Regions from separate parts of the Brevibacillus antibioticus genome, predicted to be linked through region 2. Evidence: riboswitches for the same ligand, from Rfam matches in the RefSeq annotation. Region 2 holds a riboswitch; each other region holds the start of a gene.
What was found. Region 2 has a riboswitch for cobalamin ahead of E8L90_RS29945 (hypothetical protein). Riboswitches for the same ligand answer to the same signal wherever they lie in the genome.
Positions count from the first base shown of each region.

Region 1 (7,886 bases), 2.3 Mb from region 2:
ATCACTTCTCCCATTGTAAGTAAGTGCCTTCTTTACGTTATTCGTGATGAATGGACATATCCCTACAAAATCCGTGCAAATCTTCTTACCTTTTCAGCGAAAATCAAATTTTACCATATTTTATCAGGGGGTTACGGTTGTGAAACTCGCGGAAGCGTTAATCATTCGTGCCGATTATCAAAAGCGAATCGAACCAATGCGTCCTGCCGTTTTCAGGACACCATGACGCTCTCAGATGCGTTAACCAAACGTGATATTCTTGGTGCAAAGCGGCATGAGCTGCCGACCTGATCCAGGCAGCCACAGTCAAGCATGATCGCTATAGCCGCTCAGAGGTCAAGATTTGCTCGACCGTAAGTATTGGCCAGTTGCAAAAGCAAGTCGATGAGCTGTCTAAACAGTACCGGGAATTGGATGCAAGCATTCAACAATTCAACTGGTTAACAGAACTGCAAGAAGCTTAACGTAAGACGCATGGAAGTCGGTAGTCTGTCTGCAAAAGGCGAACACGCCCCCCTTCAACAGGGTATATGTTGAAAATTCCAGCAGAGTCGAGGGGCCACCCCGAGGGTTCAAATCCCTCTCTTACATAAGATGCCCAGCATTGTGACATGAGTACTGCGTACGTTGTATTGTAACTACCGTGTGTTGATTTTGTCTGACAGACGAGGGTGGGTACGGGGATTATTCCATGTAAAAAAGCCCTTCACGCCTTGATGTGGCCGAGAAGGGCTTTTTGGCGCAAATTTACGCTTTTCCTTTTAAATAATCATCTTTTAGCTTCTTTTCCTGCTCGACGGTGGTCATATCTTTTTCTAATACTTGATACATCAATTCATCCTTCAGCTTGCGTGAAATTCCTTTTTCCTGGTGATTCGGGACTGATGTACTCATGACAGAGTCTTGTTCCATACCAGCGTACCTCCATGGCTTTTTGGGGTTAGTTTGCCCGAAAGCGCTCACCCCATTCACCACACCCGCTGAACACTGAGCATTTTTCGCAGCTCGTCGACCGAACGTGGAATATTTCCGCCCAGCTCGCGCTTCCACTGCTCAGGCAGTACCTCCCACACATCAACGAGCAACGGCATACCCAGATGAAGACTCTCCAGCATGGTTCGATTTTCTAATGCCTCCTGCGGATCTCCCGCGAAAACAAGCCTGCCTTCATCCATGATGCAAATCCACTCTGCCCATTCAAACGCAATATCCATATCGTGTGTTGCCATCAAAACAGTCGTTCCTTGCTGGTGAATCGCATCGAGCTCCCGCAGCAAATTTTTGGTCTGATAGCGATCCAGATACGCAGTAGGCTCGTCCAAAAGCAACAGCTCTGGCTCCATGACCATGACTCCCGCGAGTGCCAGCCGCCGTTTTTGTCCCAGGCTCAAATGATGAATCGGAGCTTCTGCCAGCTCCCTCAACCCGAATGCATCCAGCACCTTTTCTACCTTTGCCCGGATTACGTCCACAGGCAGCTTTTGATTGCATAAACCGTAGGATATATCCTCCGCGACCGTGCTTGCGATCAACTGATGCTCGGGATCTTGAAAGACCAAGCCTACCCTTTGCGTCATCTCTTGCAGTGCGGCTCGTTTGTAGACAAGCGGTTTTCCTTTCCACAGCACCTGTCCCTGCTGTGGCTCGATGATCCCGTTACTATGCAAGAACAAGGTCGACTTCCCACAGCCATTCCGTCCCAAAAGGACACATTTTTTCCCCTCTGGAATCCATAAGGACAGCCCTGACAAGACGGGGCCCCGCCCTCCCGGATACGTGTACTGCAAATCGATGAACTCCAACAATCGTGATGTCATAACCGCCAACCTCCTGTCCACCACTCAAGCAGTACCAGCAGCATACAGCCTGCGATTGACTCCCACTCATAGCGACGCGAGCGAGCGTGAGTATGAAACGAGAGCACCTGCATGCTCTCCCCGAAGCCTCTAGCCGCCATACCTTTGTGCAAGGCTTCGTATTTGCGCATCGCTCTGACAAACAATTGCGCAACGAGAACCCCTGCATCCCGAAGCGTCGCCAGGAAGTCGCGATGACCTCCGCGAGAACGTTGCGCAATCCATAGCTGGTGAGAAATCGTTACTAACACAAAAATAAACCGATACATGATCATTAATAAGTCAGTCACAAGGACAGGCATACGAAGTCGCCGGAGCACCTGCAAGATTTCGGCAAACGGCACGGTAAACAAAATGAAGGCAAAGCAGGATAAGCTCGCCATGGTACGCCAAAATAAGATCCAAACTTTACTGAATGATGACGTCGGCACGTAGAGCACGTACGAACCCAACTCCCATGCTGCCGCGACCTGGACCTGTACTTCGCCTGCTCTCGCCCCTTCTACCAATAGCGCAGGGAGCCCCGCCACGAAAAACGAGAGCGACACGATCATAAAGGCACAGTAGATACGGACAGGAATACGGGCATACACCACTACCCATACCGTCATCCAGACAACGACAGCCATCTGCATCCATACATGCCCCAGCAAGACGAGCAGTAACAATGCGCTCGCCAGCAATAACTTATGAGCTGGCGGTAGACGTTTCAGATTGTTTTGATAAGAGAGAGAATCAAGCTGTAGCCCGTTCATTTTTTCCGCTTATCCAACCGACCTTTGTACAAGCCCACGGCATAGCCAACCACTCCCGCACCCAACGCCGCCTGCACCGCAAACAATAGACTCTCCGTCTCTCCCCCTGGCGGTTCTATCAGCGGTTGAAACCATGGTTCGTAGTTCGGAGCGATTTCCTTGATCGCTTCCTCTGCCACGCCGTCTGCGCCGCCAAATTCCGAATCCTGTACCAGCAACAGCGGGACAATCGCCAGTACGATTACCCCCAAGAGTAACAGCCAGTTCCATCCTTTTTTCACAGCGATTCCTCCTGTTTGAGCAAACGAAGCTGTGTAAGCTCTTTTGCGTTGTAAGATAACAACCAGTTCCAAACAAGAACGGTCAACAGACCTTCACTGATGGCGAGCGGTACTTGCGTGAACGCAAAAATTCCTGCGAATTTGGCAAACGAGGCCAACACTCCACCAGATTCAGCTGGAAATGCGAGAGCCAGTTGAATCGAAGTCACCACATAGGTAGCGAGGTCAGCCAAGGCAGCCGCCGCAAAAACAGCCAGACGCTGGCTTCCGCTAGCTTTCATAATTATCCGATAGATACCGTATGCCACCATTGGACCTACTACTGCCATGGATACAGCATTTGCCCCTAGCGTAGTCAGACCTCCATGTGCTAAAAGCAAGGCTTGAAACAAGAGCACCATGCTCCCTAACACAGACATCGCAAAAGGCCCAAACATAATGGCGCCAAGGCCCGTTCCAGTCGGGTGAGAGCTGCTGCCTGTAACCGAAGGGATTTTCAGTGCAGATAAAACAAATGCAAATGCTCCTGCAACACCAATAAGGAGCTTCATTTCGGGATGTTCTTTTACAATCTTGTTAATCGAGCGAAGCCCAAGAATAAAAAATGGCAAGAAGACAGCCCACCAAAATAAGGCCCAGGATAATGGCAAATACCCTTCCATGATGTGCATCGCGTGTCCTGTCTCTGGTTCATTGAGCAGAAAATACAGGACAAAGCCCGCTATCAACAGACAAGTAGATACGAGACGAGATCGATTCATGTTTATCCTCCTTCACTGACTTTCGTTCTTTCCTACACAAAAAAATCTCCTCCAACAATGGACGAGACGTGCGCACAAAACAACAGACTGATTAGACAGCCTCATTGCCTCGTATTCACCGCTCCTTTCCGCGAAGGTTCTGTGGGTGTGGCTACTAGGTAGGTCTCCTGGCTTCCAGATCCATGCGCTCCTTGTCCTTCCCCATACGAAGATGAGTGGTTTCCTTCTCAAAGAGAGCTCCCTGGTTACAGTGGCGGGACCGCTCGGGACTTTCACCCGATTCCCTGTTACCCTTTATGCGTCACATAAAGGCACCTAACGCCGACAATATAAAATTGACAGACAATTCTTGTTTGTCCCACATTATTATACCGGATCACTACATAAATCGGAAGAATATAAGTAAAAACGCATAAGCCTATGACCCACTACAAACAGAGCCATCGACCTATGCGTACTTGTTCTGTCTATTCTTTTGCGTCTACGCCAATGACTTCACTAATATGTTTAAAACCATCTCGCTGCATGAGCTTGAGCAGTTTTTTGTTGATTTGCTTGGCGATACCTGGGCCCTGATAAATCATCCCCGTATACACCTGAACGAGACTGGCTCCTGCTCGGATTTTCGCGTAGGCGTCTTCACCATTATAAATACCGCCGACACCAATGATTGGTACCTTGTCTCCTACTTCTTGATAAATCTCCTTCACCCAAGCTGTGGAACGCTCCGTAAGAGGTCTTCCGCTCAAGCCACCCGCTTCCTCGGCAAATCGATGTCCGGAAACCGCCTCGCGAGATAGTGTCGTATTGGTAGCGATAATTCCGGAAATGCCCTCTTCAACAGCAGCATGAACAACATCGCGCATGTGCTCATCTGACATGTCTGGTGCTACTTTCAGCAAAATCGGCTTTTTCTTGATGGAGCGTGCTTCCATTTCGGTCGCCTTTTCCCTTACTGCACGCACCAAATGACGCAAGCTCTCTGTTTCCTGCAAGTCACGCAGATTCGGGGTATTCGGAGAGCTGATGTTAATAACGAAATAGTGACCGTATGAATAGAGCATGTCCATACATTTGCTGTAGTCGATGGCCGCCTCTTCATTCGGCGTTACTTTGTTTTTCCCAATGTTAATCCCAATCGGAACATCTGAGTATGCGTAATCGACCAAATGCTGGGAAGCCAAATACGCACCGTGATTGTTGAAGCCCATCCGGTTAATGACAGCTTGATGTTCCGGCAATCGGAACAATCGGGGCTTCGGATTGCCTGGCTGCCCCTGTGGCGTCAATGTCCCGATTTCCACAAACCCAAAACCAAGGGCACCTAGCGCATGATAGACTTCCGCATTTTTATCAAAACCGGCTGCAAGTCCGACTGGATTCGGAAACGTCATTCCCCACAGCTTATTCTCCAACCGCTGGTCTTTTACCTGATAGATCAACTTCAGGATGCTTTTGCCTGGAGCAGAATCCTCCACCAGCCTTAAGGCACCAATTGTCTTTTCATGAATCTCTTCCGCATCTTGCTGGAACAGATATTTTCTTATGAGCTGATACATCGGCTGCACTCCTTACTCCGTTTCTACCTTTTTACCTCATAGTAGAATACCATACTTTTTCGGGAGGATGTAACCTTTATACGTGATACATATTTCCAAGTATGCAGGCAAATCCTAACAGCACCACCACGTACAGGGGGATCAGTCTTTCATGAAAGTGGACAGAAAATCGGGATTGGTCAAGCCATTATGGTGCTGGAAAAATGAAGATGGATTCGGTCTGACCCACTTCCTCCAACTGAATAAATAAAAAAACTGCTTGCCGTAAGCTCGGACAAGCAGTTTCTTCTTTTCTATTTACCGTTGAAGCTAGTTTTTCACCAGCAAAACTTCTTCGATAGAAGCATACGGCAGGTTATGCGCATCTGCAACAGCCTTATAAGCTACTTTGCCGTCGATGACGTTTACGCCTTTTGCCAATGCTTTGTTGTCGCGAATCGCTTGTGCGTAGCCTTTGTTCGCCAATTGTACCGCGTATGGAACGGTTACGTTGGTCAGGGCCAATGTAGATGTACGAGCGACTGCACCAGGCATGTTGGCTACAGCGTAGTGAATCACACCGTGCTTCTCATAGGTTGGCTTGTCATGAGTCGTGATACGGTCAATGGTTTCAATCGATCCACCTTGGTCAATCGCAACGTCTACGATCACAGAACCAGGTGACATCTCTTTTACCATGTCTTCTGTTACCAGACGTGGAGCACGAGCACCTGGAATGAGTACAGCGCCTACCAGCAAATCTGCTTTTTTCACAGCGCTTGCGATGTTGAAGGAATTGGACATCAGCGTCTGAACGCGGCCTTGGAACAAGTCATCCAGTTGGCGCAGACGGTCTGCGTTTACATCGATGATCGTCACATTTGCACCCAGTCCAAGCGCCATTTTCGCTGCGTTTGTCCCTACGATCCCACCGCCGATTACAACTACCTCGCCTTTTGGTACACCTGGTACGCCACCGAGGAGAACACCTTTTCCACCGTATTGCTTTTCCAAGAATTGCGCGCCGATTTGAACGGACATGCGGCCTGCTACTTCAGACATCGGCATCAGCAGAGGCAGAGCGCCATTGTCGAGCTGAATCGTTTCGTAAGCGATTGCAATCACTTTTTTATCGAGCAATTCACGAGTCAATTCAGGCTCTGGTGCGAGATGCAAATACGTGAACAGAATCAGACCCTCGCGGAAATATCCGTATTCAGCAGGGAGTGGTTCTTTTACCTTCATCACCATGTCAGATGCCCATGCCTCTGAAGCGGTTTCTACGATCTCAGCACCTACTGCCTTGTAATCTTCATTCGTAAAACCACTGCCTTGCCCTGCACTTGTTTCGACACGAACCGAATGTCCGTTTTGTACCAGAGCAGCTACACCTGCCGGAGTAATGGCAACGCGGTTCTCATTATTTTTAATTTCTTTTGGAATTCCAACGATCATGATAAGTATGTCCTCCTTGGAAACGCCAATTTCTTTGCGGTTTCTATTATTGTACAGCGTATCTTCGGGCATACTCCTTGGAGATTCCTTTAATTTTAGCGTCTTTTTATTTGTGAAAATTCACAAACAAACTACTGTTCCCCATCTAATTTGGCTATTTTCAACTCTACATATAAGGCAGCCCGCTGGTTCATGTTGTCGAGGTCGACACGCATGATCTCCTCAATTCGTCTCAGTCGGTAGCTCAATGTATTAATGTGAATATGCAGGCGCTCTGCTGTCTTGTTGACCTTGCCTGCGGCATCCAAAAAAGTTTCCAATGTCGTCAAGAGCGTGGTCTGGTTGTCGCGATCGTACTGTCTGAGCTTTTCCAGCCGTTCATTTTGATAGCCTTGCTCCTCTTCCCACTGCTTCAGTTGTAGTAGATAGCGATATATCCCAAGCTCGTGGTACCCGTGAATCCCTTCATTTTCCTGCGGGAACAGCTTCTTGATCTTGAGCGCATGCAGTGCTTCCCTGTAGCTCTTCACAATATCTGTATAAGACTTGTAATCTCTTCCGTAGCCAGCAATCACCTGGCGTCCTTCCGTGACATGTGCTTCGAGCTTGCCGAGCGAGTCTGCGAGGAACTGTTCCACCTTGCGAATGAGCACTTCGCTCTTCTCTTTTTTCGCATCGGACAGACCGATCAATAAGATGATTTGGGAACCGTCGACAACCCAGAGCAGCTTGTCACGCATTAATAACGGATACAAGTACTGGTCCAGACGGGCTCCTGCCGCTTCAATAATACAGATTAAATAAGAGGTCGGAAGCTGCATCTGCAAGGTGTCCGCTTTTTGGCGAATAGCAGCCTCACTGCTGTGATTCCCCAGCAACAGCTCCCACAGAAATTCCTTGCGTCGCTGTTCCTCCGCCTTGCGTTTTCCCTGCCGCTGGATGAGACGCGAGACAGCTACGCGTGCGGCCTGACGAAGAATCTCATCATCTTCCCGGGTAATCGGTCGATTTACCTCTTGTGCCCAAATGTAACCGAGCACGTCACTCCCTCTGCGAATGGCAATCGCCACACGTTTCCCCAAGCCGATTTCGTCCTTTGCTGGGATGTGTACGGGGTCGTCTTTCGTTAACAGCTCCTGGAATACGCCGTCCTTCCAGAGGCGCGTCAGCACTCTTTCCGGTACCCGTCGCCCCATGATGGTAGACCAGCGCGCTTCATCTGTGCTTTCTCCGTGTGAGC
Region 1 is NZ_SZNK01000001.1:5,869,936-5,877,821, reverse strand. It holds gene E8L90_RS31030 (DIP1984 family protein) at 288-464, shown strand; gene E8L90_RS30395 (hypothetical protein) at 748-912, opposite strand; gene E8L90_RS28215 (energy-coupling factor ABC transporter ATP-binding protein) at 969-1,817, opposite strand; gene cbiQ (cobalt ECF transporter T component CbiQ) at 1,814-2,611, opposite strand; gene E8L90_RS28205 (energy-coupling factor ABC transporter substrate-binding protein) at 2,608-2,892, opposite strand; gene E8L90_RS28200 (energy-coupling factor ABC transporter permease) at 2,889-3,653, opposite strand; cobalamin riboswitch at 3,794-3,987, opposite strand; gene E8L90_RS28195 (quinone-dependent dihydroorotate dehydrogenase) at 4,121-5,212, opposite strand; gene ald (alanine dehydrogenase) at 5,522-6,646, opposite strand; gene E8L90_RS28185 (PucR family transcriptional regulator) at 6,778-7,886, opposite strand, start outside.
Region 1: it holds a riboswitch for cobalamin, as region 2 does, so the genes downstream of both, E8L90_RS28200 (energy-coupling factor ABC transporter permease) here and E8L90_RS29945 (hypothetical protein) in region 2, are expected to answer to the same signal.

Region 2 (7,886 bases):
CGGTAAAAGATTTGGAGGCTGTGGTACAGCACATCAAGCAAACGCGGCAAGTCGAAAAAGTCAGTATTGTAGGATGGTCATGGGGTGGAGTTGTTGCAGGAATGTACGCGACGGAACATTCCGATGAAATTGAAAAACTCGTACTTTATGGTGTTATGCATGGTTTTTCCTTACCTTTGATGGCAACTCCATTTGAATCAAAAGGGAAGCCAGGTGAAATTAATCCCAATTTACCAGCGTACCAGGTTGTCCAGTTTGACAAGGCCATGCACCATTGGCACATGATGCTAGATAAGCGTGATCTGGTTTCTGATGAGGCAATGAATGCTGTATCCAAGGTCTTTGTAAACTCTGATCCTAACAGCAGCAAGCAGCCTGAACAATCGATCCGCCGTCCAATGGGACCCTTGGTAGATCTGTATTACATCTGGACGGACAAACCCATTTTTGATGCAACGAAAATTACGACGCCAGTGTTGATCATTCGAGGAGATCTGGACTTTTTTGCCGATAAGTCCCTCTTCCATAAACTGACCAATGCATCTGCAAAACAAGAAGTGGTTATCAAAGATGCCACACATTGGGTGTTGTATGAAAAAAATCGTGATCAACTCTTGCGTGAAACAGACGAATTCCTGAAAAAGTAAGTAAACCCGTAAGGATGTGCTGGAAATGAAGTCGTTTCAAATTTTGGATGCAACGCTGCGAGAAGGAGAGCAGCAAGCAGGCGTTCGCTTCACATGCGAAGACAAGATTCGCATACTGCATCTCCTGGAAAGCTATCATATAGACCTCATAGAAGTGGGCCATCCTGGAATTTCTGCCCTGGATGAAGAAATCTGCCGAAAAGTGGCTCAATCGGCAAGACGAGCGCAAATATTAATGCATGCGAGAGCTACTGTTGAAGAAGTCCATGCAGTAAAGCGCGCGAAAGCAGACTGGGTGGGGATATGGGCTTCCATTAATGATGTGTCTATCCAAACCAAATTCAGTCACCACCAGGAAAGCTATGTAAAAGAGAAAGTCCAACAAGCTGTTATCGAAGCAAAAAAGCTTGGCTTACAGGTTCGATTCACGATTGAAGACGCTTCACGGACAGAGTGGGAAAAGATATCCAGCTTAGGTCATGTTGCTTTGCAGGCAGGCGCAGATCGCGTTAGTTTGGCAGATACTGTCGGGATATGGGAGCCTGATACATGCAAAAAAATCGTAACTCGTGCCATTGAGGAATTTGGTTGCGAAATTGAAGTTCATCTTCATAATGATTTCGGTCTTGCTCAAGCGAATGCGCTGGCGGCTATTGATGCAGGCGCTTCTGTCATTGATACGACAATTTTAGGGATCGGTGAAAGAGCTGGCATTACTGACTTGATCCAGCTTACGGTTGCATTGCAAAAGCTGCGAAATGATCAGCGTTATTCTTTGGATAAAATTCCCGAGCTTGTACAAGCGATACGTCTGACGACAGGGTATAGACCGGACGAACTGCGCCCTATTACTGGGCAAAATGCCTTTACACATACATCGGCTTACCATGTCCAAGCCGTAAAGAAAAATTCCAAAGCGTATGAGCCATTTCCTCCCGAAACAATTGGAAGAACACGGCTTCTCGAAGAAAAGCGTCCTCCAATAGGAACCCCAAAGCTGCCTGTTTCCTTACAGGTAGGAAAGCCGTTTCCCAAAGGTGCTTCAGAGCTACAGTATCATCGTGACGGTCCAGGGATACGTTGGGTTATGATGGATTCGCGTGTGGATGAGCGAGCCTCATTTTATGTGATCCAAAGGATATTTGAATTAGGCGATTTGTCCGGTATTCCTGAAAAGCATGTAGACAGACATGCGCATCATTGTGACAGTGCCTTCCTCTTTTGGGGAGATGCACCTGATGGTACTGGTCTGATGTGTCATGTTCAACTCGGTGAAGAAGAGAAGACTGTTGAGAGTCCAGCGGCTATTTTTATCCCGGCAGGCGTCGAGCATTCCTATCACTATGTGTCAGGTCGCGGAACTTATACAAATATTGTATTGTCGCCTGAATACAACAAAAGCCTTTTGGTATCAGCAGCATCTTCTGAAATACCAGTGACCTAAGCGGTACAGGAATTTGTTGAGTGTGAAGAGTGGGAGTCCATCAGGGCATGAGTACGGGATCGACCGGGCTCATGCCCTGCTTGAGTATTTGTGGTTACATCGACAAAACTCCGCCATAGATCGGTTCTTGCTGCGTTCTTTGTCCCCAAGTGCGTGTTCCGTATTCGAAATGCCACCATTCTTTCGGATAGTTGACGAATCCGGCAGCGGCTATCAAATGATAGAGCAGTCGGCGATTATCTCGAATATCAATGTCTTTTTGCTTAGACAGTGTCAGCTCTTCATAATAGCGAGTTGCAGCCCTTTCACTGAAATCATCGAAGTCTGTCCCCATCTCCAGCCAGCCATCAGGCCCTGCGATAGTCAGATCCACTGCACCGCCGGATAAGTGTGGGGACGGTTTGGAGAGGTCTGTTGTTGGATAAGCGACGAATTTGCTCAATTCTTCCGTGAGGGCGGGTCCTTCCTGCCAGCCTTGTAAAAGCAAGGCTTCACGGAAACGTTCATATAAGGACGCCTGTACTTCAAACGAGCGCCAGCCGTCCAGCACGACGAGCTTGTAGCCAACAGGCAGTTGGGAGGCTGCGGTGGCGAGCCTGCGTGCAGCCCCTTCTCGCAAAAAGGCTTCTGGCTGTGTTCCGGCATAGCCCTCGTGGTAGTAGGCTGGATAGACCGTGACTTGTTCCGAAAGGGAAGAGAGGGGGATCATCGGTTCGTCGCATTCCTTGATCGGCAGTGGGCTGGGCAGGACCATGTCTGGTATTTTTGGAATCGGAGAAAATAGCATGACTATCACATCCCTTTCGATAGTTTTGCCAATAGGGTAACGGAAATTTTCAGGTAAGTAAACGGTGATTATCTTAAATTTTCTGCCAATAGACGCCTGCGAGGAATCGGCAGCTTTTGCTTGAATCCTCGGTAGCTTTTGCTATTATTAAAGCAAGTGCTTGTCAACGAAACGAATGACATTTACATATGGAAGAGAAACAGGTCCTTGTTTTTGCGAAACCGATTCGCAGGAGCAAGGTTAAAAGGGAAGTTTGGTGAAAAACCAACGCGGTCCCGCCACTGTAAGAGAGTAGCTGTTCTTCAAGGCACCATGCCATCCACTGCCCATCCGGGAGCGGGAAGGAGAAGAAGAGCGATGATCCTCAAGCCAGGAGACCTGCCTGTTTTATGTTTACACTGATTTCCTTCGGGTCAAAGGAAGAGGTGAGGATTGTTGCTTTTCAACTATCCGCGCTTTGTTTTTCCTTACGTACTGGGGGAAACAGAGCGCTTTTTTTTGTGAAAAACGTCTCGACGTTTTTCATAAAAGTGGATGCGACCGCTTGCGGTCAACAAAACGGTCATGACCGTTTTGTTGCTTCGGAAAGTATGGATAAAACAGCGGAGTAAAATACGTCACTTTTTGAGGTGGTCACGATGGAGAAAAACGATAAGAAGCGGGGCTTGACCCTCGTTTACACAGGAGACGGCAAAGGTAAAACGACGGCAGCAGTCGGATTGGCTGTGCGGGCGACAGGGCGCGGAAAAAAGGTGCTGATGGTTCAATTCATCAAGTCGCCGGAGCGTACATACGGAGAAAAGATTATTTTCGATAAATTGGGCATTGAAATTGTGCAGATGGGCGTCGGCTTCACCTGGACGAAGACACCGGAGGAGCATCGTCAGGCATTGAAAGAAGCTTGGGCGTTTGCGAGCGAAAAGCTTTCTTCCGGAGCGTACGATGTCGTCATTTTGGATGAGCTAAATAATGCATTGGCGATTGACCGCTTCCCGATTGATGATGTGTTGCCATTGTCCGATGTATTGGAAGCGATTCAAAATAGGCCAAGTCATATTCACCTCGTGATTACGGGACGGGCAGCAAAGCAGGAGATTTTGGACATCGCAGATTTGGTGACAGAGATGAAGCCAATCAAGCATTACTACGATGAAGGGATTCCAGCTGTGCTGGGGGTAGAGTTTTGACAAGCGCAGGTGTAATAGAGACGTACGGTCATGGCGGAGACTTGCTGACGGCAGCACAGCGCTTTGGTCGAGAGCCCGGGCAGTTATTGGATTACAGTGCCAATATAAATCCGCTGGGGATGCCGGCAAGCGTTCGTGAGATGCTGCTGGCGTCGCTATCTGCTGTAGCGCATTACCCAGACCCTGGACATCGCGTGTTTCGTCGTGCGCTGGCGAAACGGCTGCAAATGCCAGAGGAATGGTTGCTGCCTGCCAATGGTGCAGCGGAGGCGATGGCACTGGCCATTCTCGGTCTTTCGCCGCAAACGGTTGGTGTGGTATATCCTTGCTTTTCGGAATACGCGCAACTTTCCAAGCAGTATGGAGCCCGTGTCATTGGCTGCTTCGGGAAGGAAGCGAACGGGTACAAGCCCGATGCTGCAGAGCTGTACACGCTTTTTACGCAGTCTGATCTCGTATTCGTCGGGTCGCCAAACAATCCGACGGGAATCCTGTATCAACCGGATGAGCTGCGCCAAATGGCGGAATGGACGAAAGAGACCAACACGTGGCTCATCGTGGATGAGGCTTTCCTCGATTTCGTGCAGGAAGAGCGGCAGTATACATTGGCGACGCAGCTGGAGCACTTTCCCCGTGTGATTTTGATGCGTTCGATGACGAAAATGTACGCGATCCCGGGATTGCGCCTGGGCTATGCGATTGCACATCCGGATGTTATTGCGAAAATGCGCCAAAAGCAAGTGAGCTGGAGTGTGAATGCACTGGCTCTTTTGGCAGGAGAACTGTGCTTGCGGGAGCAGGTATACGAGGAACAGACGCGCAGGCTTATCAAAACAGAACGTGCATATTTGACTGATTCCATCCGTAGTGAGTTGGGCTGGCATGTATGGCCTTCGGAGGCAAACTTTTTGCTGCTGCGCTCGCCAGAAGGATTGCCAGCCGAACAATTGCAGGCACGGCTCGGCAAAAAAGGCGTTCTGATCCGCAATTGTGCGATGTATCCCGGTTTGACGGCGCATGATGTGAGAATCGCAGTGCGTGGACGAGAGGAAAATGAAAGACTTCTGGCAGCGCTCCGCGAGGTCCATGCGGAAGGAAGTGAACAGCGATGAGCTTGGTGCTGGTAACAGGCGGTGTCCGTTCAGGAAAAAGCCGCTACGCGGAAGAGCTTGCGATGACGTTCGGCAGTCGAGTCCTGTACGTGGCGACAGGCAAGGCTTGGGATGATGAAATGAAGCAGAGAATCGAGTTGCATCAGGCACGTCGTCCGCTGGAATGGGGCTGTGTGGAGGTAGGAGAGCGATTAACCGATTACCACGCATTAAGTGAGCAGTATGGTGTGGTGTTGATAGATTGTCTGTCCACCTGGGTGAGTAATCGATTGATGAGCGTGGATGAGTCGGAATGGAGAAGTGCTTCGCATACGCAAGCCCTGCTGCAGGAGGCAGAGGCATGGCTGTCCCTCGTTCACAATTCCCCGCAAAAAGTCATTGCTGTCACAAGCGAGGTCGGATTGGGCGGTGTAGCCTTGAGTCGTTTGGGCAGATGGTTCGCGGATGTGCTGGGCGACGTCAATCAGAGAAGTGCGCGACAAGCGGACGCCGTCTATGCTGTTTTGTCGGGGATACCGTGGAGGATCAAGGGATGAATGCATTTTTACACGCGATCTCGTTTTTTACGCGTATTCCGGTTCCGTGGCTTCGTCCTTCCGAGGAGGCGTGGAGAAAAAGCGTCAACTGGTATCCCGCAGTTGGTTTGATCATCGGTTTATTGTTATGGGGTGTGCATCAGGCAGGACTGGTGTTGTTTAGTCCATGGATCGCCGCTATTTTGACGCTGGTCGCATGGGTATACGTGACTGGTGGTCTTCATATGGATGGGTGGATGGATCTCGCGGACGGTCTTGGCAGCAGCAGACCGAGAGAGCAAATCCTTACGATTATGAAGGACAGCCGCGTAGGTGCGATGGGCGTGCTTGCTGCGATTATGCTGTTGCTGATCAAGGCGGGTGGAGTCGCAGAGCTCGCACATCCGGGATGGGGCAGCTTTTTGATCGTAGCGCCAGTAGCAGCGCGGACCCATGTGCTTTTGTCGATCAAGCTCTGGCCGTATCTTTCGGCGGACAAAGGAATCGGAAAAGGCATCAGTGCCGGGCTTTCCGTATCCTCTATCATCGTGAGCTACATCATCATGTTTGTCGCAGGATGGTATCTTGGAGGCTTGCAGGTCATGACAGCTATTTTCCTGTCGCTATTGTTCGCTCTATGGTTTTCACGCTCGGTTGCAAAAAAACTGGGTGGTTTAAATGGAGACTGTTACGGGGCTGTTATTGAAAGCGGTGAAGCGGTCGTTCTCTTGGTGTTAGTCGGGAGCTGGTGGTTATGAAGCTGATTTGGATACGTCACGGGGAGACAGACAGCAATCGTGAGCAGCGATATTTGGGGCATAGCGACGTTCCTTTGAATGAGCGCGGGTATCTGCACGCGAGTGATTTGGCCAAGGAATTACCAGTGCTCATCGGGCGACCCGCTGCGATTTACTCGAGCGACCTGCTCAGATGCATGCAGACTGCCGAACCACTCGCAGCTGCTTGGGGGCTATCGGTTATTTCGGAGCCAGCACTCCGAGAGCTGTCTTTTGGCGAGTGGGAGCTGATGACCTACGACGAGCTGATGCTGTCGGACCCTGTGCGAGCCACAAGGTGGTACGACGATCCTTTTCGAAATCGGCCTCCACATGGGGAGAGTCTGGAAGAGCTGGGGATGCGCGTGGATCGTTGGCTACGTTCTTTGTTGCAGAGAGCGAGCAAGGAGGAGGCATCCGATACAGTCGTCATCGTCACACATGGTGGTGTAATCCGCTGGTTCCAGGCCGTGTGGCTCCAAAACAATCCTGATCGATATTGGCAGGTCGATGGCGTTAAGCATGGGAAGGCTCTGGTAGCGGAATGCTTGGGCGTGGAAGGGCAGAGCTGGATGCTACAACCGCTAGAGAGTAAGAGAGGGACAACATGACAGAAGTATGGATATTATGCGCGGCCTACTTGATTGATCGGGTGGTAGGAGACCCCCGGAGCCTGCCGCATCCCGTGATCATCATGGGCTGGTGGATTGCACGTTTGGAGCGGGTCATACGTTTTCTCGTCAAAGAGGAGGCGCATTTGAAGCTGGCAGGAGCCCTGTTCCCGCTCGTGATCGTTGGAGGCAGCTACGCTGTCGTTTGGCTGCTTTTATGGGGAGCGACGTTCATCCATCCGGTGCTTGCCTGGGTCTTGGGTGCCTGGTTGATTTCCACGACGATTGCGACAAAAGGCTTGGCCGATGCCGGGATGGAGATTGCCCGTCATCTTGTGGCTGGAGAAATGGAAGCGGCGAGACGCTCCTTGTCCATGGTAGTCGGACGCGATACAGAGCGGCTAGATGAACCGGAGGTATGTCGGGGAGCGGTAGAAACCGTGGCGGAAAACATCGTCGATGCGATTGTCTCTCCGCTGATTTTCGCAGCGATTGGGGGAGCACCGTTGGCAATGGCGTACCGTGCCGCCAACACCCTCGATTCCATGGTTGGCTATAAAAACGAGAAGTATCTGAATCTCGGCTGGGCGTCTGCCCGCTTTGACGATGTACTGAACTACATACCTGCCCGTTTGACGGCTTTGTTGCTCGTCGCGGCAAGCTGGCTACAGCGATTAGATTGGAAGCAGTGCTGGGCAAAGATCAGAAGAGATGCGCACTTGCATCCGAGTCCAAACAGCGGTTTGCCGGAAGCTGGAGTCGCTGGTGCATTAGGCGTGCAGCTCGGGGGACTGAATTATTACCAAG
Region 2 is NZ_SZNK01000001.1:3,568,250-3,576,135, reverse strand. It holds gene E8L90_RS16705 (alpha/beta hydrolase) at 1-647, shown strand, start outside; gene E8L90_RS16700 (LeuA family protein) at 673-2,091, shown strand; gene E8L90_RS16695 (M15 family metallopeptidase) at 2,186-2,878, opposite strand; cobalamin riboswitch at 3,063-3,278, shown strand; gene E8L90_RS29945 (hypothetical protein) at 3,268-3,489, shown strand; gene cobO (cob(I)yrinic acid a,c-diamide adenosyltransferase) at 3,517-4,065, shown strand; gene cobD (threonine-phosphate decarboxylase CobD) at 4,062-5,177, shown strand; gene cobU (bifunctional adenosylcobinamide kinase/adenosylcobinamide-phosphate guanylyltransferase) at 5,174-5,713, shown strand; gene cobS (adenosylcobinamide-GDP ribazoletransferase) at 5,710-6,450, shown strand; gene E8L90_RS16670 (histidine phosphatase family protein) at 6,447-7,079, shown strand; gene cbiB (adenosylcobinamide-phosphate synthase CbiB) at 7,076-7,886, shown strand, end outside.

Region 3 (7,886 bases), 1.9 Mb from region 2:
CACTGGATACCGAACTCTCTGGCTTCCGTTGAATACGAAGCCTTTCGCTTTAATAACCAACGCTTCAAATTATCTAATCCGCCAATTTGATCAAGATTAAGAGACTCTGTAGAAATGTATTCCAGTATTCCTGATTTCCGAATGATCTGTTTCTTTTCCTCTAAAATCGTAGAAACATCAGAATCAGAGATGCCTTTATTTTTTACTAATGCTTTTGCTAAACAATTTTCTATTTCACTACGAGTAAGACCTACAGCCGCACGAGCTAAAGCTTCTATCACTTCTGGGGTCTGGTCAATCATAATTCCAGGTCGTCCCTTGTAAGCATCCGTGAAGTTTACGATAATCTGTTTTACCTCCTCCAGTTCAGGAAGTGGTAAATCCAAGATCGTAATTTCCTTTTGTAGCTCAATAGGTATTTCTATACTCGGAGAAATAATAACCGAATTGGAGGGGAAGCCCATTCTTATTTTTTGTGCAAATTCCCGAAACTTCCTAATGTATATGGGCGAACTGGAGCCTCGAATAAACGGATGTAGATCACACCAAACAAAAAGTGTCGGTTCTTTCGCTAAATCTTCTGCCATCTCTAATGCTATCCGAAAATCAGTACTCTTAGCGTCTAGCTCGTCACCGTCCAAAATCAGGCCCTTTGTCGCGGTCCAAATGATAATACGTTTATTTAGTTGCGCGCCAATGCTTTGAAAAACCTCCAGCGCCCGCTCCTCTTCTTGTGTAAAAATATAGAGAATACTGTATCGTGCGCGTATTAAATAACCTACTTCTTCGATGAAATCCTGTAGCATATTCGTGGTCCTCCATCTTACAGCAAAATTTGTATCTTGTTTTTCATACGTTCAGTAGGAAATCCAGTAACATGAATGGATTCTGTATTTGCTATGAGTTCCACTCTTCTCTGTGGCTTTAACTCATCAGGAGAGATACGACCTGTGAGCAAAAGCAGCTTCTTCCCATGCCAAATCTCATCTGATTGATGAAGATAAGGTCCGACTAATGCCGCATCAAATTGGAGCAATGCTTTTCTTTTGACATCGCTTTTTACTATACTCTCTACCGTATAGCCTGAGTAGAGAAGTGCTGTGCCGGTATGAATTTTTCGAAATGCTTCAACCATATCCACCAGTTGTTCCGCTTGATCAAGTGGTTCCCCACCAGAAACGGTTATACCGTCAATCTTCAAGTGACCAAGGTCTCTTCCGAGTTTTTGCGGGTCGAGCAATGTGCCTACTTGATGATCGGGATGCGTCTCTGGATTAAAGCACCCTTTACACCCTATGGAGCAACCTTGCACCCAGACGACCGCTCTCACCCCGGGTCCATTTACTCTGCTGTGATTACATATCTCATGTATTCGCAATGTCGGTGACAAGCTCGATTTCCTCCTACAAATCCAAGATACGCCCGCCATTACTACTCGATCGCTCCATTTTCGTCGATGCAGTTACGTCAGTTACCTCGATATCCAATTTTCTATTGTTTGTGCTAGGAGAAGGCGGGGTGGACATATTATGATTCTCCGATGTTTGTAGGTACCTTCCATCTCGGGTATTCTTGACATTGTCCACTTGAGTCGACAGGTGTGCTTTATCCAGTGCTTGTAAAAAGTAGGTCATGAATTGTTCTGGTGAATCCTGAAAGCTACTACCTTCCATTTTTAAGCGTATGACTTCATCTTGGGAGATCCCAAGAAATAGGAGCAATCCTTGTCCATCATTCCCTCCCCCTAATAGACCCAACTTTTTAATATCACGAAGCTGCCATTCCCTTCGTACAGCTTTCAAGTTCTCATTCATCGCGATACAAACAAGTGCATCTTGCTTGACGAGAAAGACTTTGTTTCCCGGCTGTACATTCGTCCAACTCTCAAAATCCTTATACAAGGCATTGACAATATCCTTTGAAGTAATAATTCCGATTTCTTCTAATTCAAACAAGGAAGCATCATCAATTTTCGTATGGAGCGAAATTCGTCTCTTAAATATGAACTGTAGTACTAAAATAACAGTGATTCCAGAAGAGATTGCATAAAAAGTACTTATATTAAATAGGACGCAAACAAGGATAAGTCCAGCTAACCCATACTGGACATATGTAATGTGCTTAATCTTTTGCTCTCCCGTGTTACGAAAAAACGAAAATCCTTTTCCAGGTTGATAATCCGTTAATTGATTTTGTAGCGTTTTCTTAAATTTCCCAATTCCCCAAACGCCACCAATCACAAATAACAATGAAATAAGAATGAGAATGACATTTCCGGCAAAAATGCCTACAATAGTAAAAAGACCAAAAACAATGACACTTTTCCATAACGTCCTGATTTTGGCGTTAATTTCTTTGACAGTCTCATCTTGTGTATCCATATACGTTTCCCCCTTTATCATTATGCTATTATATTACTTTTTTCCCAGATAACACAAAAAGTTCTTGCTATCAATTAGCACGATGAGAAAGACAGCGGCTTTTTTGCATGCAAAAGATCAATTATGATACGCTATCTTCTAATTGGTAAAGCAGGAGGAAACAAACATGCAAAAAACAACAAGCGAAAATGCGATCCACACCCTTTATGAGCAACTCATCACAGGCTGGAATGATCGCAGTGCTACCGGTATGTCCACTCCTTTTGCGACAGAAGGTGAATTGATTGGCTTTGATGGCAGTCAGATCATTGGGCGTGACGAGATTTTCAGTCATCTCGACGAAATCTTCTCCCATCATCAAACACCTCCCTTTGTTTATAAAATCCGGTCGGTACGGTTGTTGAGCGAAGAAGTTGGTATCGTCCGAGCAATAGCAGGCATGATTCCACCAGGAAAAAGCAAGCTGGACCCCACATTAAATACGCATCAGACGCTCGTAGCCGTAAAGCAAGGAGATAAATGGGAAGTCACACTTTTTCAAAATACCCCTGCTCAGTTCCACGGTAGACCCAAGCTAGTCCAGCAGTTTACAGAAGAGCTACGGCAAGGGATGCTCTAAGGAGGGCTACAGCATCATGCAGTATGAGTTTACCACCATGACAAGAGCAAGCAGAAGAAATCGCCTGTCATTGGCACTATGACGGAGCCGACCAAGATGAATTAGCTGAGTTCATGAAGTCATTTTGAATTTTTGAAAAGGGTGTATGCATGCAAATAAAAGAAAGAAGCCTTCGGTAACCTGCCACAAGCAAGTTTACCGGAGGCTTCTCTGTAGTAGGGGGTTCCTTCTTACATCTCTACCTTCCGCTTCCTTCTCAATACATGGCGTTCCTTCGCTTTTTCATACTGGATGCGCTCTTCTTCTGTATCAGGAATGACACCAGGTACGATTGTCGGCTTTCCATGATCGTCGAGGGCAATCATCGTCAGATACGCGCGTGCTGTCATGCGCTTTTCCCCGGTCAACAAGTTCTCCGCTTCCACTCTCACGAATACTTCCATCGATGTCTTATGGGTCCAGGTGACATATGCCTCCAGGTTGATCGCTTCCCCTGTCTTGATTGGCGCGAGAAAATCGAAGGAATCGCTGGACGCAGTGACAACAGGCATACGGCAATGTCGCATTGCTGCGATGCAGGCGATTTTATCTACGTATGCCATGACTTTCCCACCGAAAATAGTATGGTGGTGATTGGTATCCGGTGGCAAGACGAGATCAGTCAAGAAGGTTCTCGATTGTTGGATCGGCCGTGCATCTGTCATCATTTGTGAGGGTCCTCTCATCGTGTGCTCCTCTCCTACTGGGCTGTCAAACGAATTCGAATCGCCTTCGTTGCCTCAACCATGTTTCGTAATGACTGAACGGTTTCTTCTCTCCCTCTCGTCTTCAGCCCGCAATCCGGGTTAATCCAGAATTGATCGGGTGGAAGTACTTGTACACCTCGTGCTACCATATCTTCCATTTCAGAGACAGCTGGAATTCGAGGGCTATGGATGTCGTATACGCCAAGCCCGATGCCTTTGTCATACGTACCTGTTTCGAACACAGACACGAGCTCTCCGTGGCTGCGGGAAGTTTCAATCGAAATCACATCGGCATCGAGTTCGCTGATGACATCCATAAAATCATGGAATTCGCAATAGCACATATGTGTATGAATCTGGGTGCTCGGCGCAACGGTGGAGGTCGCTAGACGAAACGCTCTGACAGCCCACTCGAGATAAGCTGCCTGCTCTTCTTTTTTGAGCGGAAGTCCTTCGCGCAGCGCTGGTTCATCGACTTGAATCATGAGAATCCCCGCTTCTTCCAAGGCTTCTACTTCTTTTCGCAATGCCAACGCGATTTGTTCGCACACTTCTTGTCTGGAGACATCGACTCGAGAAAACGACCAATTCAGAATCGTTGCAGGGCCAGTTAACATACCCTTCATTGGTTTGGCGGTCAATGATTTTGCATACACACTTTCCTTGACCGTCATCGGTGCTACAAACTCCACATCTCCGTAAATAATAGGTGGCTTCACGCAGCGCGAGCCATATGACTGCACCCAGCCGTTTTTCGTGAACAAAAAGCCATCGAGCTTTTCGCCAAAATACTCAACCATATCGGTTCGTTCGAACTCACCATGGACGAGGACATCCAGACCGAGCTCTTCTTGTATGTCGATCCATTCCTTGATTTGCGTCTGAATGAAACCATCGTATTGCTCCACTGTCCAGTTCCCTTTTTTAAACTGCTGTCGGGCTTGGCGGACCTCCGCCGTCTGCGGGAAGCTTCCGATTGTAGTAGTTGGCAACAGTGGCAACTTCCACGTATTTTGTTGAATCTCTCGGCGTTCGAGATAAGGAACACTTCTTTCAAGTTTTGCAGCAGCGATTTGACGTAAAGCATCCTTCACTTCTTGACGATTCCTCGCAGGAGATAATGCCAGCTTCAGCAAGTCCGCTTCATTTTGAGCGATCTCTTTCGAAATGACATACTTACCATATCGGAATCCTTGGACTAAGAGCTGTACTTCCCCCAGCTTTTCGTCGGAAAACGCCAATGCGGGCATGACTTCCTCTGGCAAGTCGCTCTCTGCTTCAACCGTTACAGGTACATGCAACAAACTACTGGACGGCTGCAACCACAGCTTTTCGAGTGGAACGATCTCGGTAATTTCTTTGACCAGCTCCCATTTCTCCTCAATAGACGCACGCCATATGTTTCGGCCGCCGATGACTCCCGCTGCGAGAATCTTGTCTGCTGGAAACCCGTGTCTTTTCAGATTGGTCAGATTACGCTTCACTCCGTGTACAAAATCAAGGCCGATTCCTTTTACTGGTAAGGAGACCAGCTCCTCGTACCAATCCACCGCTTCAAAATAGGTTTGCAGCATGCATTGTAGATGCGATAGTGCTTGACCGATTTGCGCATAGATACGTTTGATAATGGCGCGATCATGCTCCGACACATCCAGCACAAATGCAGGCTCATCGATTTGCACCCATTCCACGCCGTGCAGCTCCAACTCCCGGAGAATGTCAATGTAGAGCGGTACGAGTTGATCCACGATGTTTTCAAATTCGTTTTTTTCATATCCTTTAGACAATTTGACAAATGAATACGGGCCTACAATGACAGGCTTTCCGATGATGCCAAACTTTTCTTTGGCCTCCAAATAGGCCTGAAGAGGCTTGTTCTCGGTTATGGCTGGTTGTCGTTCACCGAACTCCGGGACGATATAATGATAGTTCGTGTTAAACCATTTCGTCATTTCGCTGGCGACAGCTTCCTTCGAACCGCGAGCCATGGCGAAGTATGTGGCTAATGAAACCGGGCCTCCCTCGTATTCATAACGCTTGGGGACCATTCCAAACATCACTGCCATATCCAGCATATGATCGTAGTACGTAAAGTCACCCACAGGGATCAGCTCGACCCCTTTTTCCTGCTGACGCAACAGGTTTTGGTGACGGATTTGCTCCATTTGCTGTACCAGGCTTGCCTCATCGATAGTGCCTGCCCAAAATGCTTCTAATGCCTTTTTCCACTCGCGGTTCTTCCCGATCCGTGGATATCCCAAATTGCTGCTTTTCATGAGCTTCCTCTCCATTCTTTATTCGATCTTGACTTGAATCCGCCCAATAAAAAAGGCATCTCCAACGATCAAAAAGAACGTTAGAAATGCCAAATAAGCACTGAGATCACAGCATCCTAACACCTCCCTATCTCCCGTAGGTTAAGCAGTGTCGTCGAAACAGGCAGGTCTCCTGACTTTGGGATCATCGTCTGCACATGCCTTCCCAATCCGTTTGGATCAGTGGCTGATCGATGTGCCGACTCCCCTCATACAGTGGCGGGACCGTGTCGGATTCTCACCGACTTCCCTTTTCATCCTTGGTCAAACTTGATAACCAAAGAACCTGTTCCCACTCCTATGAAGTTGTCATGGTTCTGTGAAGTGCCCCCAAAAACTAGCAGGGCAGCATACTGTTCATACCGTAACACAAAATCCATTTTTTGTCATACTAAAATATAAAATCATCATCGGTCAACGGCTCTACGTTTAACGTACGGACATAACCATTTCCTTTTTTCGAGAAGAAGTCATGCTGCTTCGTCTGTGTGCGAATGCCGTTCAGCACGATCGGGTTCACTTCTTCCTCCGGGAATAGCGGGTCCAGCCCCAGATTCATCAATGCTTTGTTCGCGTTGTAGCGCACGTAAGCATGAACCTCGTCAGCCAATCCGATTTCCGTATACAACGAGGTCGTATAGGCCTCTTCATTTTCTTGCAGCTCATGCAAAAGGGCATACAGCTCCTCTTTTGCTGCGGTCTGCTCGACCACACTCAGACCTTGATAGACTTCTTGCGCGAGAACGCCAACATAGAGTCCGTGGATGCTCTCGTCGCGAACAATCAGGTCGATAATTTCCCCGCTGCTTGTCATCTTTCCTTGCCCCGCCAAATAGAGCGGATAGAAGAAGCCGCTGTAAAACAAATAGCTTTCCAGGAAGACGGACGCTACCATCGCCATGTACAAGTCTTTCGGTTTCTCGATTTCATGATAGCGTTTAGAGATGAGGGCCGCTTTCTTTTGCAGATGTGGATTGTTTTCTACCCACGAAAAAATACCATCAATCTCTTCTGTCGATGCCAGCGTTGTAAAGATACTGCTGTACGATTTGGCATGGATTTGCTCCATCATGCCCATGAAGGCGAGAACCGCTTTTCTTTGTAGTCCATCAACATGCTCCATGATCTTCGGCATCCCTACTCCACCCTGAACCGTATCCAGCAAGGTGAGACCGCCCAATACCTTTTTATACGTTTCCCGTTCAGTCGCACTGAGCTCCATCCAGGCCATCTTGTCATCTGACAGCGGAATCTCATCATCCGTCCAAAACTGCATGATGTTTTGATTCCAAAACGTCATCGTAAAATCGTCGTCCGGCCTGTTCCAATTGACTGCTTTCATATGGCGTTCCTCTTCTCTTTTTGCTTGATGCTTTTCCTTTTATGAATCTCGTTCACTAAATCGCGCAGCTAATGCACTCTTCTACGGTCAAATGCTTCGTACGCGTATAGTAGAGTGACTTCAGACCTTTTTTCGCTGCGTAAATGTAGTAGCGAGCTAGTTCTCTGGTTGAAATGTTGCTGTTCACGTGCAGTACAGTCGAAATTCCTTGGTCGATGTGCTCTTGAATTTCGGCAATCAGATCAATCACTTTGAATTGATCGATCACATACGCCGATTTGTAGTAGAAATAGTTTTCCTGCGACAAGTACGGCATCGGGTAGTACGTCGTAGAGTTGGCATACGTTCTCGTTTCGATATGCTCGACGATTGGCATCACGCTAGAAGTTGCATTCTGAATGTAGGAAATGCTCTGTGTTGGTGCGATCGCCAAACGGTACGCATGGTAAACGCCATACTTTTGCACCTTTTGTTGTAGTTCCG
Region 3 is NZ_SZNK01000001.1:1,695,780-1,703,665, reverse strand. It holds gene E8L90_RS07775 (AAA family ATPase) at 1-806, opposite strand, end outside; gene E8L90_RS07770 (4Fe-4S single cluster domain-containing protein) at 824-1,390, opposite strand; gene E8L90_RS07765 (hypothetical protein) at 1,404-2,381, opposite strand; gene E8L90_RS07760 (SgcJ/EcaC family oxidoreductase) at 2,548-3,000, shown strand; gene E8L90_RS07755 (acyl-CoA thioesterase) at 3,231-3,725, opposite strand; gene metE (5-methyltetrahydropteroyltriglutamate--homocysteine S-methyltransferase) at 3,740-6,022, opposite strand; cobalamin riboswitch at 6,168-6,366, opposite strand; gene nrdF (class 1b ribonucleoside-diphosphate reductase subunit beta) at 6,453-7,403, opposite strand; gene nrdE (class 1b ribonucleoside-diphosphate reductase subunit alpha) at 7,459-7,886, opposite strand, start outside.
Region 3: it holds a riboswitch for cobalamin, as region 2 does, so the genes downstream of both, metE (5-methyltetrahydropteroyltriglutamate--homocysteine S-methyltransferase) here and E8L90_RS29945 (hypothetical protein) in region 2, are expected to answer to the same signal.